Linked DNA regions of Allochromatium vinosum DSM 180. Each later gene encodes a partner of the first gene's protein in a complex. Links are inferred from orthologs where the notes say so. Each region holds a gene or a part of one and is shown in the gene's direction. Other genes may lie near its edges. The genes, in order: nusB and rpsJ.

The links.
Region 2: the proteins of nusB (region 1) and rpsJ are in contact, whole or in part, in a solved structure (PDB 3D3B), measured with the Escherichia coli proteins. The link is inferred for Allochromatium vinosum DSM 180 from one-to-one orthologs.

The regions. Positions count from the first base shown.
Region 1 is NC_013851.1:2,027,694-2,033,689, reverse strand. The notes cover bases 3,151-5,980. They hold nusB (transcription antitermination factor NusB), read left to right. Parts: upstream 3,151-4,222; coding sequence 4,223-4,738; downstream 4,739-5,980. Other genes in these bases: thiL (thiamine-phosphate kinase), read left to right, coding at 4,749-5,720; ribH (6,7-dimethyl-8-ribityllumazine synthase), read left to right, coding at 3,751-4,221; ribBA (bifunctional 3,4-dihydroxy-2-butanone-4-phosphate synthase/GTP cyclohydrolase II), read left to right, coding at 3,151-3,720. Also shown: transcriptional regulator NrdR, read left to right, coding at 1-210; bifunctional diaminohydroxyphosphoribosylaminopyrimidine deaminase/5-amino-6-(5-phosphoribosylamino)uracil reductase RibD, read left to right, coding at 261-1,355; ALVIN_RS08800 (response regulator), read left to right, coding at 1,455-1,847; ALVIN_RS08795 (riboflavin synthase), read left to right, coding at 1,884-2,543; more of ribBA, read left to right, coding at 2,590-3,150. UniProt on the Escherichia coli protein: Part of the processive rRNA transcription and antitermination complex (rrnTAC). The complex forms an RNA-chaperone ring around the RNA exit tunnel of RNA polymerase (RNAP).
Region 2 is NC_013851.1:2,672,408-2,681,208, reverse strand. Bases 23-2,826 are described here. They hold rpsJ (30S ribosomal protein S10), read left to right. Parts: upstream 23-1,170; coding sequence 1,171-1,482; downstream 1,483-2,826. Other genes in these bases: rplW (50S ribosomal protein L23), read left to right, coding at 2,758-2,826; rplD (50S ribosomal protein L4), read left to right, coding at 2,150-2,761; rplC (50S ribosomal protein L3), read left to right, coding at 1,493-2,143; tuf (elongation factor Tu), read left to right, coding at 23-1,166. Outside these bases: more of tuf, read left to right, coding at 1-22; more of rplW, read left to right, coding at 2,827-3,054; rplB (50S ribosomal protein L2), read left to right, coding at 3,087-3,917; rpsS (30S ribosomal protein S19), read left to right, coding at 3,938-4,216; rplV (50S ribosomal protein L22), read left to right, coding at 4,229-4,561; rpsC (30S ribosomal protein S3), read left to right, coding at 4,580-5,257; rplP (50S ribosomal protein L16), read left to right, coding at 5,261-5,674; rpmC (50S ribosomal protein L29), read left to right, coding at 5,674-5,874; rpsQ (30S ribosomal protein S17), read left to right, coding at 5,871-6,137; rplN (50S ribosomal protein L14), read left to right, coding at 6,257-6,625; rplX (50S ribosomal protein L24), read left to right, coding at 6,639-6,956; rplE (50S ribosomal protein L5), read left to right, coding at 6,971-7,510; rpsN (30S ribosomal protein S14), read left to right, coding at 7,522-7,827; rpsH (30S ribosomal protein S8), read left to right, coding at 7,897-8,292; rplF (50S ribosomal protein L6), read left to right, coding at 8,305-8,801. UniProt on the Escherichia coli protein: Involved in the binding of tRNA to the ribosomes. Part of the processive rRNA transcription and antitermination complex (rrnTAC). The complex forms an RNA-chaperone ring around the RNA exit tunnel of RNA polymerase (RNAP).

The DNA.
Region 1 (5,996 bases):
GAGGTGCCCGCGCTGCGCATCGGCGAACTGGTCATGGACGAGCTGCGCCAGCTCGATCCGGTCGCCTATGTACGCTTCGCCTCGGTCTATCGGCATTTCGAGGACGTGGCGGCCTTCCGTGAGGAGATCGAGCGCCTGGAGCGTCAGCCCTCACCCGAGGCCAGTCGTCAGCAGCTCGATCTGCTCAACGACCTGGAGTCCGGCGACTGATGGCGCTGTCGCGTCCAGCCACGGCCGGTGACGGAGACGATCGGCTTCACATGGCCCGCGCCATAGGCTTGGCTGAACGCGGACGCTACACCACAGACCCCAATCCGCGCGTCGGTTGCGTGCTGGTGCGCGATGGGCAGGTGGTCGGCGAGGGTTGGCATCGTCGTGCCGGTGAGCCGCACGCCGAACCGCTGGCGCTGGCGCAGGCGGGTGAACGCGCGCGTGACGCCACGGTCTATGTGACCCTGGAACCCTGCTCGCATCACGGACGCACGCCCCCCTGTGCCGAGGCGTTGATCGCCGCTGGTGTGGCGCGTGTCGTCTGTGCCATGGTCGATCCCAATCCGCGTGTGGCCGGTCGAGGCGTCGAGCGACTGCGTCAGGCCGGAATCTCGGTCGATGTCGGTTGCCTGGAGTCCGAGGCGCGTGCGCTCAATCCCGGCTTCGTCAAGCGCTATGAGCAGGGACGGCCCTATGTCCGCTGCAAGCTGGCCGCGAGCCTGGATGGGCGCACGGCGCTGGCTACCGGCGAGAGCAAATGGATCACCTCCGAGGCGGCGCGGCGCGATGTGCAGCGCTGGCGCGCCGGCAGTTCGGCCATCGTCACGGGGCTGGGGACGGTGCTGGGAGACGATCCGAGCCTGAACGTGCGTCTGACGGCCGCTGAGCTGTCCGGCATGGCGGCAGACGACCCGGTGCGTCAACCTTGCCGCGTCGTGGTCGACAGCCATTGGCGCACGCCGCCGACGGCGCGTTTGCTCGGCCTGCCGGGGCGCACGCTGATCGTCGGCATCGGTCCGCGTGATACGGCCGCCGCCGCACTCGAAGCCGCCGGCGCCGAGTTGATCCGGTTGCCCGAGCAGGCCGGTCGCGTGGATCTGGCGGCCCTGATGGCCGAGCTGGCACGGCGCGAGGTCAACGAAGTTCTGCTGGAGGCCGGATCGACCCTGTCGGGAGCGGCGGTACGCGCGGGGCTGGTCGACGAGATTCTGCTCTATCAGGCGCCCTGTCTCATGGGGCAGGCGGCCAAGGGCTTGTTCGATCTGCCCGGTATCGACACCATGCTCGACCGTGTCGGGCTGGAGATCCTGGAGGTGCGCTCTATCGGCCGGGATCTGCGGATTCGTGCCCGTCCCGATCTATAGCCTCGAACCCGTTTTTTTATCGTGGCCAAGCCGCCCAAGTCTCCCGAGCAAGCGACCAATCCGCTTCAGCGTCAGTTTCGCCAGCGTGCCGCGACTCGTGTGCTGATCGTCGATGATATGCTTGCCATGCGTAAGCTCATTGCTGCCGTGGTGCGCTCGATGGGCATCGAGCAGATCGCCGAGGCGAACAGTGGCCGGAACGCACTCGATTATCTGGCTCGTTTCCCTGTCGATCTGCTGATCTGCGACTGGAACATGCCCAGCATGACCGGATTGGATGTCCTGGTGACTGTGCGTGCCGATCCGAAGCTCCGGGATCTGCCGGTGCTCATGGTCACAGCTGAGCAGAGTGCACAGCAGGTCAGCGACGCCATCCAGGCCGGAGTCACGAGCTATGTCGTCAAACCCTTTCTGCCGCCGACGCTCAAGCTGCATATTCACAAATGCCTTAGGCTGGGCGAGTCGACCCCGGGCGCTGCACCCGAATCCTAACGCCGGGCACGGCATGTTCGAGCACTGAGAGTCTTCATGTTTACTGGCATCATCCAATCGGTCGGTCTGATTCAACGTCTGGAGCCGCGCGGCGGTGACGTTCGACTCAGCATCGACACCGGCAAATTGTCGCTCGACGGCGTCGTCCTGGGCGACAGCATTGCGGTCAATGGCGTTTGTCTGACCGCCGTGGCGCTGACCGAGTGCGGCTTTGCCGCCGACGTCTCGCGCGAGACCCTGACCCTGACCACGCTCGGTGCGCTCAAGCCCGGCTCGCGGGTCAATCTCGAAAAGGCACTCACCCTGTCGACGCCGCTCGGCGGACATCTGGTCAGCGGGCACGTCGATGGGGTCGGCACACTCTTGGAACGTCACGAGGACGCGCGCTCCTGGCGGCTCCGAATCCAGGCACCGGATGAGCTGGCACGCTACATCGCCCACAAGGGGTCGATCTGCGTCGACGGCACCAGTCTGACCGTCAACCGGGTCGAGGGCGCGGTGTTCGAGCTCAACATCGTGCCCCATACCATCCAGGAGACGATCATCGGCGACTATCGTCCCGGCAGCCGGGTCAATTTGGAGGTCGACCTGATCGCCCGTTATCTGGAGCGTCTGTTGCTCGGCGAGCAGGCGGCCAATCCCCAGTCCTCCGGTCTGACGCTCCAATTCCTGGCCGAGCATGGATTCGTCAAGTGACGGGTCACTGATTCGCCTACACCGAACAACCGATGAACCAAGACTTATGAGCAGTACAGGCCTGAACACGACCGAGGAGATCATCGACGACCTGCGTGCGGGCAAGATGGTCATCATCATGGATGACGAAGACCGCGAGAACGAGGGCGACCTGCTCATGGCGGCCGATTACGTCACGCCCGAGGCCGTGAACTTCATGGCGAAGTACGGGCGCGGCCTCATCTGTCTGACCCTGACCAAGGAGCGCTGCGAGCAATTGCGCCTGCCGCTCATGGTCAGCGACAATCAGGCCGTCCATTCGACCGCTTTCACCGTCTCCATCGAGGCCGCGCGTGGCGTGACCACCGGCATCTCGGCGGCCGACCGCGCCACCACCATCCGTGCGGCCGTTGCACCCGACGCCGGTCCTCGTGACCTGGTGCAGCCGGGCCACATCTTTCCGCTCATGGCCCAGCCGGGCGGCGTGCTGGTACGCGCCGGACACACCGAGGCCGGCTGTGATCTGGTGCGGCTGGCCGGACTGACGCCGGCGGCGGCGATCGTCGAGATCCTCAACGAGGACGGCACCATGGCGCGCCGGCCCGATCTGGAGGTCTTCGCCCAGACGCACGGCATCAAGATCGGCACCATCGCCGATCTCATCCACTACCGGATGCGCAACGAGACAGCCGTGATCCGCGAGTGTGAGTGCGAACTGCCGACGGCGCACGGCACCTTCGATCTGATCGCCTATCGCGACACCATCGACGGCGAGATCCATCTGGCCCTGACGCTCGGCGAGATCAGTCCCGAGCGTCCGACCCTGGTGCGCGTGCACTTGCAGAATACGCTGTGCGATCTGTTCGACACCACGCACAACGCCTGCGGTTGGCCGTTGCGCGACGTCATGCGTCAGGTGGCCGAAGCAGGGGAGGGCGTGATCGTGGTGCTGCGCAACCGCGACCATTCAGCCGACCTGCTGAGCCGTCTCAAGGATTTTCAGTTCCACGGCAGCGACGATCCGGTGCCCGTGCGCCAGGATCGCGGCGAGCTGCGCACCTATGGCATCGGCGCCCAGATCCTGGCCGATCTTGGGGTACGCAAGATGCGGGTGATGAGCGCGCCCAAGGCGATGCACGCCATTTCCGGTTTCGATCTGGAAGTGGTCGAATACACGGGTGGCCGGTCCGCTTCGTAAAGGTTTGTAGCGATTTTCAGGAATCAGGCGATGAGTATCACAACGATCGAGGGCGCCCTGCGCGCCGACAAGGCCCGCTTCTGTCTGGTGGTGTCCCGCTGGAACAGCTTCGTGGTCGAGAGTCTGGAGAAGGGCGCGATCGATGCGCTATTGCGTCATGGCGCGAGCGAGTCGGATCTGACCATCGTGCGCGTGCCCGGCGCCTTCGAGATGCCGGTGGCCATCGAGCGGATCGCGGCCAAGGGCGGCTATGACGCCATCATCGCGCTCGGTGCCGTCATCCGCGGCGGCACGCCGCATTTCGACTATGTGGCCGGCGAGTGCGTCAAGGGCATGGCTCAGGTCAGCCTCAAGCATGGCCTGCCGGTCGCCTTCGGGGTGCTGACCGTCGACAGCATCGAGCAGGCCATCGAGCGTGCCGGAACCAAGGCCGGCAACAAGGGCGCCGAGGCGGCCATGTCCGCCCTGGAGATGGTGAATCTGCTGAGACAGATCGACTGATATGACCACGCCCGAAAACCCGCGTCCGATCAGCCCGCGCAGTCAATCGCGTCGTTATGCCGCGCTCGCGCTCTATCAATGGCGTCTGACCGGCGATGATCCCATGGCGATCAAGCGCCACCTGCTCGACGATCCCAAATGGCTCGATGCCGTCGCCGCTTCGCTCAATGGCGTGAGCGACGAAGACGAGCTGGCCGCCGAGGACCGTTTCAACTTCAACGTCGAACTGCTCGACGAGCTGCTCAACGGCGTGCCGACCCATATCGATGCCATCGATGCGCAGCTCGATCGATTCCTCGATCGCCCGATCAGCCAGGTCGATCCGGTAGAGCTGGCGATCCTGCGGCTCGGCGCCTATGAGATCCTGTTCTCGGACAACATCCCGGACCGGGTCGCCATCAACGAGGCCGTCGAGTTGACCAAGCTGCTCGGCGCGCACGAGGGGCACAAGTACGTCAATGGCGTGCTCGACAAGATCGCCCGGCGCAAGGCCGGCGACATGGACCGCAAGCTCTGAACCGGCCGGCGTGTCCGAATTCGATCTGATCGGCCGTTATTTCGCCGCGCTCGGCCCCGAGCGCCCGGACGTCGCGCTCGGCGTCGGCGACGACTGCGCGCTGCTGGAGATCCCGGCCGGACAGGCGCTGGCGGTGAGCATCGACACGCTCTCGGCCGGCGTGCACTTCTTTCCCGACTGTGATCCCGAGCACATCGGGCACAAATCACTGGCCGTTGGACTCAGCGATCTGGCGGCCATGGGCGCCGAACCGGCCTGGGCGACCCTGGCGTTGACCCTGCCCGCTGCCGACGAGGATTGGATTCGCGCCTTTGCGACCGGCTTCGAGCGATTGGCGAGCGCGCACGGGATGCGTCTGGTCGGCGGCGATACCACGCGCGGCCCGCTGAGCGTGGCGGTTCAGGTGCATGGTCTGGTGCCGACGGGTGCGGCGATCCGACGCTCGGGCGCGCGTCCGGGTGATGCCGTCTTTGTCAGTGGCACACTCGGCGATGCCGGTCTGGCACTGCGCCGGATGCTGGCCGGCGAGTCGGTCGCGCCCGAACTGCGGCGTCGCCTCGAATGCCCCGAGCCACGGGTCGAACTCGGCCAACGGCTACGCGGCGTCGCCTCGGCGATGATCGATCTATCGGACGGTCTGGCGGGCGATCTCGGGCATATCCTCCGTGCCTCGGCCGTTGGCGCCGTACTGGAACTGGATCGCCTGCCCCTGGCGCACCAGGTCGCCGATGTCGTCGCCGCGACGGACGACTGGTCGCTGCCGCTTGCCTCCGGCGATGACTATGAACTCTGTTTCTGCGTCCCGCCCGCGCATATTCCGAACGTCGAGCGGCTGGCCGAAGCGCTTGGATTGCCGCTGACGCGAGTCGGCTGGATTCGCGCGAGCGCCGGACTGGACTTGCGTCGGCCGGATGGTGGTCGTCTGACACAGCCGGCGCGGGGTTATGATCATTTTCCGGTCGCCGACGACCGTGCTGACTAGGAGCCGCCACATGTCCAGCCTCTCTCGTTCCACGGGCTTCGACCGTCGCAAACTCCACCACTGGCTTGCCTTCGGTTTCGGTTCCGGACTCGCGCCCAAGGCGCCCGGCACCTTCGGCACACTGGCCGCGATTCCGTTCTACCTGCTGATGAGTCCGCTCGTCTGGCCCTATTACCTGGGGCTCGTTGTCGTCTTCACCGTCATCGGGATCTGGGCCTGCGACCGAACGGCCCGCGAACTCGGAACCAAAGATCCCTCGGCCATCGTCTGGGACGA
Region 2 (8,801 bases), 650 kb from region 1 along the record:
GCAAGCCTCACGTCAACGTTGGCACGATTGGCCACGTCGACCACGGCAAGACCACGCTGACGGCGGCGATCACCACGCATCAGGCCAAGAAGTTCGGCGGTGAGGCGCGGGCCTACGACCAGATCGACAACGCCCCGGAAGAGCGCGAGCGCGGCATCACCATTGCCACGGCGCACGTGGAGTACGAGAGCGACAAGCGTCACTACGCCCATGTCGACTGCCCCGGTCACGCCGACTATGTCAAGAACATGATCACCGGCGCGGCGCAGATGGACGGCGCGATTCTGGTGTGCTCGGCCGCCGACGGCCCGATGCCCCAGACCCGTGAGCACATCCTGCTGTCACGTCAGGTCGGCGTGCCCTACATCGTGGTGTACCTGAACAAGGCCGACATGGTCGACGACGCCGAGCTTCTGGAGCTGGTCGAGATGGAAGTGCGCGAGCTGCTCTCCAGCTACGACTTCCCCGGCGACGACACCCCGATCATCACCGGCTCGGCCAAGCTGGCGCTGGAAGGCGACACCTCCGAAATCGGCGGTCCCTCGATCGACCGACTGATGGAGGCGCTCGACAGCTACATTCCCGAGCCGGAGCGGGCCATCGACGGCGCCTTCCTGATGCCGATCGAAGACGTGTTCTCGATCTCCGGACGCGGCACCGTGGTGACCGGACGTGTCGAGCGCGGCATCGTCAAGGTCGGCGAAGAAGTGGCCATCGTCGGCATCAAAGACACCGTCAAGACCATCTGCACCGGTGTCGAAATGTTCCGCAAGCTGCTCGACCAGGGTCAGGCCGGTGACAACATCGGCGCCCTGCTGCGCGGCACCAAGCGTGAAGACGTCGAGCGTGGTCAGGTGCTGGCCAAGCCCGGCTCGATCACCCCGCACACCCACTTCGAAGCTGAAGTGTACGTGCTGAGCAAGGAAGAGGGCGGTCGTCACACCCCCTTCTTCAACGGCTATCGTCCGCAGTTCTACTTCCGCACCACCGACGTCACCGGCGCTTGCGAGCTGCCCGAAGGCATCGAGATGGTGATGCCGGGCGACAACGTCAAAATGACGATCAAGCTGATCGCGCCGATCGCGATGGAAGAAGGTCTGCGCTTTGCGGTCCGCGAGGGCGGTCGCACCGTCGGCGCGGGTGTTGTTGCTAAGATCATCGAGTAAGGGCATGACGAATCAGAGAATCCGAATTCGGCTGAAGGCGTTCGATCATCGTCTGATCGATCAGTCCGCGCGTGAGATCGTCGATACCGCCAAGCGCACCGGCGCTCAGGTGCGTGGCCCGGTCCCGCTGCCGTCCAAGAAAGAGCGTTTCACCGTTCTGGTCTCACCGCACGTCAACAAGGACGCACGCGACCAGTACGAACTGCGGACGCACAAGCGTTTGATGGACATCGTCGATCCGACCGACAAGACCGTCGACGCCCTGATGAAACTCGATCTGGCCGCCGGTGTCGACGTCCAGATCAAGCTGAGCTGAGGACGAAATCATGTCGATCGGAGTTATCGGACGCAAAGCCGGCATGACCCGTGTCTTCACTGAGGCAGGTGAAAGCATCCCGGTCACCGTGATCGAGGTCACGCCGAACCGCGTCAGTCAGGTCAAATCCGAAGAGACCGATGGCTATCGCGCCATCCAGGTCGCCTTCGGCCAGCGTCGCGCCTCGCGCGTCACCAAGCCGATGGCGGGTCATTACGCCAAGGCCGGTGTTGAGGCGGGTGAAGTGCTGCGCGAGTTCCGTCTGGAAGGCGGCGAAGGCGCCGACCTCCAGGTCGGTCAGGAGATTTCGGTCTCCATCTTCGAGCCGGGCCAGAAGGTCGATGTGCGTGGCGTGACCAAGGGTCGTGGTTTTTCCGGCGTCATCCGCCGTCACCACTTCGCCGGTCAGGACCGCACCCACGGCAACTCGCTGTCGCACCGCGCGCCGGGTTCCATCGGTCAGAACCAGACCCCCGGGCGCGTGTGGAAGGGTAAGAAGATGGCGGGTCATCTTGGCGCCGCCAATCGTTGTCAGCAAAATCTCGAGGTCGTGCGCATCGACGCCGAACGCAACCTGCTCCTCGTCCGTGGCGGCGTGCCCGGACCGACGGGAGGGCGTCTGGTCGTGCTGCCGTCCGTGAAGCAAAAGAACAAGGGCTGAGCACTCATGGAGATCGCCATTCGAAACCACACTGGCGCGTCCAGTGTGCAGGTTTCCGACGCCGTCTTCGGCGTGGAATACAAACCAGGCCTGGTCCACCAGGTCGTGACCGCCTACATGGCGGGCGCGCGCGCCGGCACCAAGGCCCAGAAGAACCGTGCGGCGGTTTCCGGTGGCGGTTCCAAACCGTGGCGCCAGAAGGGAACCGGTCGTGCCCGCGCAGGTACCTCCCGTAGCCCGCTGTGGCGCTCGGGCGGTGTGACCTTCGCGGCCCAGCCGCGCGACTACGGCCAGAAAGTCAACCGCAAGATGTATCGCGGCGCCGTGCGCTCGATCCTGTCTGAGCTGGTACGCACCGAGCGTCTGGTGGTCGTCTCCGAGCTGGCGCTGGAAGAGGCCAAGACCAAGGCTCTGATCGCGCTGCTCAAGAGCCATGACCTGACCGACGCCCTCATCCTCACCGATGGGTTCGATGACACGCTCTATCTGGCCGCGCGCAATCTGCCCAAGGTCGACGTGCTGTCGGCTCAAGAGGTCGATCCGGTCAGCCTGGTCGCCTTCGAGACCATCCTCGCCACCGAGGCGGCGATCAAGAAGCTGGAGGAGCGGCTGGCATGAACAAAGAGCGTCTGATGAAGGTGCTGGTCGCGCCCGTGATCTCCGAGAAAGCCACCCGTCTGGCCGAGACGGCCGGTCAGGTGACTTTCCGTGTCCTGAGCGATGCGACCAAGCAGGAAGTCGCCAAGGCGGTCGAGATGCTGTTCGAGGTCGAAGTCGATCGCGTCCAGATCCTCAACGTCAAGGGCAAGCAGAAGCGCCATGGGCAGCGTCTGGGCAAGCGTCAGGACTGGCGCAAGGCCTATGTGCGCCTCAAGGCCGGCCAAGACATCGACTTCGGCGACGCCGCTTGAGCGCGGCGGCGGACAGCAACGGATAGATCAAGATGCCAATCGTAAAGACCAAACCGACGTCCGCCGGACGACGCTTCGTCGTCAAGGTGACGACGCCCGATCTGCACAAGGGCGCGCCCCATGCGCCCCTGATCGACAAGCAGAGCAAGCACGGCGGACGCAACAATCAGGGCCGTGTATCCGTTCGCCATCAGGGCGGCGGTCACAAGCAGCGTTATCGCATCATCGACTTCAAGCGCAACCGCAAGGACGGGATTCCCGCCACCGTGGAGCGTCTGGAGTATGATCCGAACCGCTCGGCGCACATCGCACTGCTGAAGTATGCCGACGGCGAGCGCACCTACATCATTGCCCCCAAGGGCCTGAAGGCCGGCGACTCGGTCATTTCGGGCGAGGCCGCGCCGATTGCGGTCGGCAACTGCATGCCGCTACGCAACATCCCGGTCGGCACCCAGGTGCACTGTATCGAGATGCGTCCCGGCAAGGGCGCGCAGATCGCGCGTTCGGCCGGTGCCGCAGTGCAGCTGGTGGCGCGCGACTCCGGTACCGCAACCCTGCGTTTGCGTTCCGGCGAGATGCGTAAAGTGCATTCCGACTGCCGCGCCGTCATCGGCGAGGTGGGCAACAGCGAACACAGCCTGCGCAAGCTCGGCAAGGCCGGCGCGAGCCGCTGGCGCGGTATCCGTCCGACGGTGCGCGGCGTGGTCATGAACCCGGTCGATCACCCGCACGGCGGTGGTGAAGGCCGGACCTCCGGCGGCCGTCATCCGGTCACGCCCTGGGGTGTGCCGACCAAGGGCCACAAGACGCGCCATAACAAGCGGACCGACGGCATGATCGTGCGTCGTCGCGGTCAGAAATAGCATCAGTCGAGGTTGAGCCAGTGCCACGTTCGATTCGAAAGGGCCCGTTCGTCGATCACCACCTGATCAAGAAGGTGGAAGAGGCGGTCGCCCAAAACAGCAAGCGCCCGATCAAGACCTGGTCGCGCCGTTCCATGGTGTTGCCTGAGATGGTTGGTCTGACCATTGCCGTCCATAACGGGCGTCAACATGTGCCGGTTCTCGTCAACGAAAACATGATCGGCCACAAGCTCGGCGAGTTCGCGTTGACCCGTACCTATCGTGGTCACGCCGCCGACAAGAAAGCGAAGAAGCGCTAGTCGGAGATCGCGATGCAAGCTGTAGCCACACACAAATACGCCCGGATCTCGGCGCAGAAGGCCCGACTGGTCGCGGATCTGATTCGCGGCAAGCGTGTCGAGGAAGCCCTCAACACGCTGTCCTTCAGCCCCAAGAAGGGCGCCGACATCATCAAGAAAGTCCTGGAGTCGGCGATCGCCAACGCCGAGCACAATGAGGGCGCCGACATCGACGAACTCAAGGTCGCGGCCATCCAGGTCAACGAGGGGCCGACCATGAAGCGGATCATGCCGCGCGCCAAGGGCCGCGCCAACCGCATCATGAAACGCACCAGCCACATCACGCTGACCGTGGCCGAAGCCTAGAGGATCCAGGGGACCAGTATGGGACAGAAAGTTCATCCGAATGGTATCCGGCTTGGCATCGTCAAGGACTGGACATCCAAGTGGTATGCCAATTCCAAGGACTATGCCGATCTGCTCAACACCGATCTCCAGGTCCGCGACTTCCTGCGCAAGGAACTCGCCAAGGCGTCGGTGAGCCGCATCCAGATCGACCGTCCGGCCAAGAATGCCCACATCACCATCCACACCGCCCGTCCGGGCGTGGTGATCGGCAAGAAGGGCGAGGACATCGACAAGCTGCGCGCCAAGGTCTCGGAGATGATGGGCATTCCGGTGCACATCGCCATCGAAGAGATCCGCAAGCCGGAACTCGACGCGCAACTGGTGGCCGAGGGCATTGCTCAGCAGCTCGAACGGCGTATCATGTTCCGCCGCGCCATGAAGCGTTCGATCCAGAACACCATGCGTCTGGGCGCCGAGGGCATCAAGGTCAGCGTTGCCGGTCGCCTGAACGGTGCCGAGATCGCACGCAGCGAGTGGGCGCGTGAAGGCCGTGTGCCGCTGCACACCCTGCGTGCCGACATCGACTACGGCTTTGCCGAGGCCAAGACGACCTACGGCGTGCTCGGAGTCAAGGTCTGGATCTTCAAGGGCGAGGTTTTCGGCGACCAGCTGCCCGAGGAACCGGCGCCGAAGGCGTCCGGAAAGAAGGGTTAAGTCATGCTGCAACCGAAACGCACCAAATTCAGAAAGCAACACAAGGGCCGCAACCGCGGTCTGGCCCAGAGCGGTAACCGGGTGAGCTTCGGCGAGTTCGGTCTCAAGGCAACCGAGCGCGGTCGTCTTACCGCACGCCAGATCGAGGCCGCCCGTCGTGCCATCTCCCGTAGCGTCAAGCGCGGCGGTAAGATCTGGATCCGGGTGTTCCCGGATAAGCCGATCTCCAAAAAGCCGCTCGAAGTGCGTATGGGTAAGGGTAAGGGTAACGTCGAGTACTGGGTCGCCCTGATTCAGCCGGGCAGCATGCTCTACGAGATCGAGGGTGTCAGCGAAGAAGTCGCGCGCGAAGCCTTCAAGCTGGCCTCGGCCAAGCTGCCGGTGCAGACCACCTTTGAAAAGCGGACGATTCTGTGATGAAGGCCAACGAGCTTAGAACCAACAGCGCCCAAGAGCTTCAGACACAGTTGATGGAGCTGCTGCGCGAGCAATTCAATCTGCGTATGCAGCGGGGCACCGGTCAGTTGTCCAAGCCTTCGCGCATGAAGGCCGTGCGCCGGGACATCGCCCGGATCAAGACCATCATGGCCGAGCAGAAGGCGGGCGGGAAATCATGAGCGACGAGAACGAGATCAAGACCAATCGGACACTCGAAGGGCGCGTGAGCAGCAGCGCCATGGACAAGACCATCACGGTCGTGATCGAGCGCCGTGTCAAGCACCCGCTCTATGGTAAATTCATGCGCCGCTCGACCAAGATCCACGCGCATGACGAGACCAACAGCTGCAACGTCGGCGATCTGGTGCGGGTCGAGCAGTGCCGTCCGCTCTCCAAGACCAAGACCTGGCGTCTGATCGAGATCCTCGAAAAGGCGCGCTGAGCGGCATTTGCCAGTCTCGCGTACTTCCGGCCCGGCGCTTGCGGTGCGGCCGGCGCGGTCATTTCGCGGAGCCATCGGTCCATTCCCGGATCAGCAACGAGCTTTTTAGGTAAAAGACAATGATTCAGATGCAGACCAATCTGAGCGTCGCCGACAACAGCGGCGCCAAGAGCGTGATGTGCATCAAGGTGCTCGGCGGGTCGCATCGTCGCTACGCGGGCATCGGCGATGTCATCAAGGTCACCGTCAAGGACGCCATCCCACGCGGCAAGGTCAAGAAGGGCGATGTGTACAATGCGGTCGTGGTTCGCACCCGTCATGGCGTGCGCCGCCCCGACGGTTCGCTGATCCGTTTCGACGGCAACGCCGCCGTGCTCTTGAACAACCAGCTTCAACCCATCGGCACCCGTATCTTCGGGCCTGTCACGCGCGAGCTGCGCGGCGAGCGTTTCATGAAGATCATCTCGCTGGCGCCGGAAGTGCTCTGAGGAGACGATAGTCATGAGAAAGATCAAGAAGGGTGATGACGTCATGGTCATCGCCGGCAAGGACAAGGGCAAGCGCGGCACGGTGCTCAAGGTAGTCGACGAGAATCACGTCGTCGTCGAGAACATCAACATCGCCCGCAAGCACCAGAAAGGCAATCCGCAAGCCGGAGCGCCGGGCGGCATCATCGACAAGGCGATGCCGATCCACGTCTCCAATGTCGGGCTCTACAACCCGATCAAGGGTGCGGCCGACCGAGTCGGCTTCAAGACCCTGGAAGACGGGCGCAAGGTGCGTGTGTTCAAGTCCAACGACGAAGTCGTCGACGTCTGACCGGGTGAAGCGAGATGTCCAGATTACAGACTGAATACAAAGAGCGCATCGTTCCTCAGCTCAAGGAGCATTTCGGCTACCAGAGCGTGATGCAGGTGCCCAAGATCGAGAAGATCACACTCAACATGGGCGTGGGCGAGGCCGTGGCCGACAAGAAGGTCATGGACAATGCCGTCGCCGATCTGCGCGCCATCGCCGGTCAGCAGCCGATCGTGACCTACGCCCGCAAATCGGTCGCCGGGTTCAAGATCCGCGAAGGCTGGCCGATCGGCTGCAAGGTCACGCTGCGTCGCGAGCGCATGTACGAGTTCCTCGATCGCCTGATCAGTGTCTCGATCCCGCGTATCCGCGACTTCCGCGGTCTGAGTGCCAAGTCCTTCGATGGCCGCGGCAACTATTCCATGGGCGTGCGTGAGCAGATCATGTTCCCCGAGATCGATTACGACAAGATCGATGCGCTGCGCGGACTCGACATCACCATTACGACCACGGCGCGGACGGACGAAGAAGGACGTGCCCTGCTCGCGGCCTTCAATTTTCCGTTCCGAACCTAAGGTAGAGCCCCATGGCGAAGAAGAGCATGATTGCGCGCGACCGCAAGCGCACCGAGATCGCAGCCCAGTTCAGCGCTAAGCGCGCGGCCCTCAAGGCCGTAATCAATGATCGCAGCGCGAGTTCCGAGCAGATCGACGAAGCGCTGGCGAAGCTGCAGAAGCTGCCGCGCGATGCCGGCCCGACGCGCCAGCAGCGTCGCTGCCGCGTCAGCGGTCGTCCGCACGCGGTCTATCGCAAGTTCGGCCTGTCGCGCAACAAGCTGCGCGAGGCCGTGATGCGCGGGGACGTCCCCGGCGTCGTCAAGGCGAGCTGGTAAGTTCAGCCACACGTTTTTCAACCTACCGGGTATCGCGTCGCAACGACGGCCTGACCCACGGAGAAGCCAATGAGTATGTCGGATCCGATTGCGGATATGCTGACACGCATCCGCAACGGCCAGCAGCGCGGTAAGATCACGATCGTGATGCCGTCTTCAAAGCAGAAAGTCGCCATCGCGAATCTGCTTAAAGAAGAAGGCTACATCGCCGACGCCATGGTCGAAGCCAAGGGTGGCAAGCCCGAGCTGGTCATCAAGCTCAAGTATTATCGCGGCAAGCCCGTGATCGAGTTCCTCAAGCGCGTTTCGCGCCCCGGACTGCGCATCTATCGCGGCAAGGACGAGCTGCCCAAGGTCTGGGCCGGGCTCGGCATCGCCATCGTCTCCACCTCCAAGGGTCTGATGACCGACCGCGCGGCCCGTCAGGCCGGACACGGCGGCGAGATCATCGCCTACGTCGCTTAAGGGGAGACTACGATGTCACGTGTTGCAAAAGCTCCCATCAAGCTGCCCAAGGGCGTCACCGTCGAGATCAGCGGTCAGGACGTCAAGGTCAAGGGTCCGAAAGGCGCCCTGGACTGGTGTGTCCATCCGACCGTTCGCGTCTGCGAAGAGAACGGCGAGATCCGGGTCGCGCCCGCCGAGGGCCAGACCGAAGCCTGGGCCATGGCCGGCACCACCCGTGCGCTGCTCAACAACATGGTCACCGGCTGCGGCGCCGGCTTCACGCGCAAGCTGACCCTGGTCGGCGTCGGTTATCGCGCGCAGGCCAAGGGCGACGTGCTCAACCTCAGCCTGGGCTTCTCACATCCGGTCGACTATCCGGTGCCGAAGGGCATCACGATCGAGACCCCCAGTCAGACCGAGATCCTGGTGTCGGGCGCCGACAAGCAGCAGGTCGGTCAGGTCGCCTCCGAGATCCGGGCTTATCGTCCGCCGGAGCCGTACAAGGGCAAGGGTGTTCGTTACGCGGA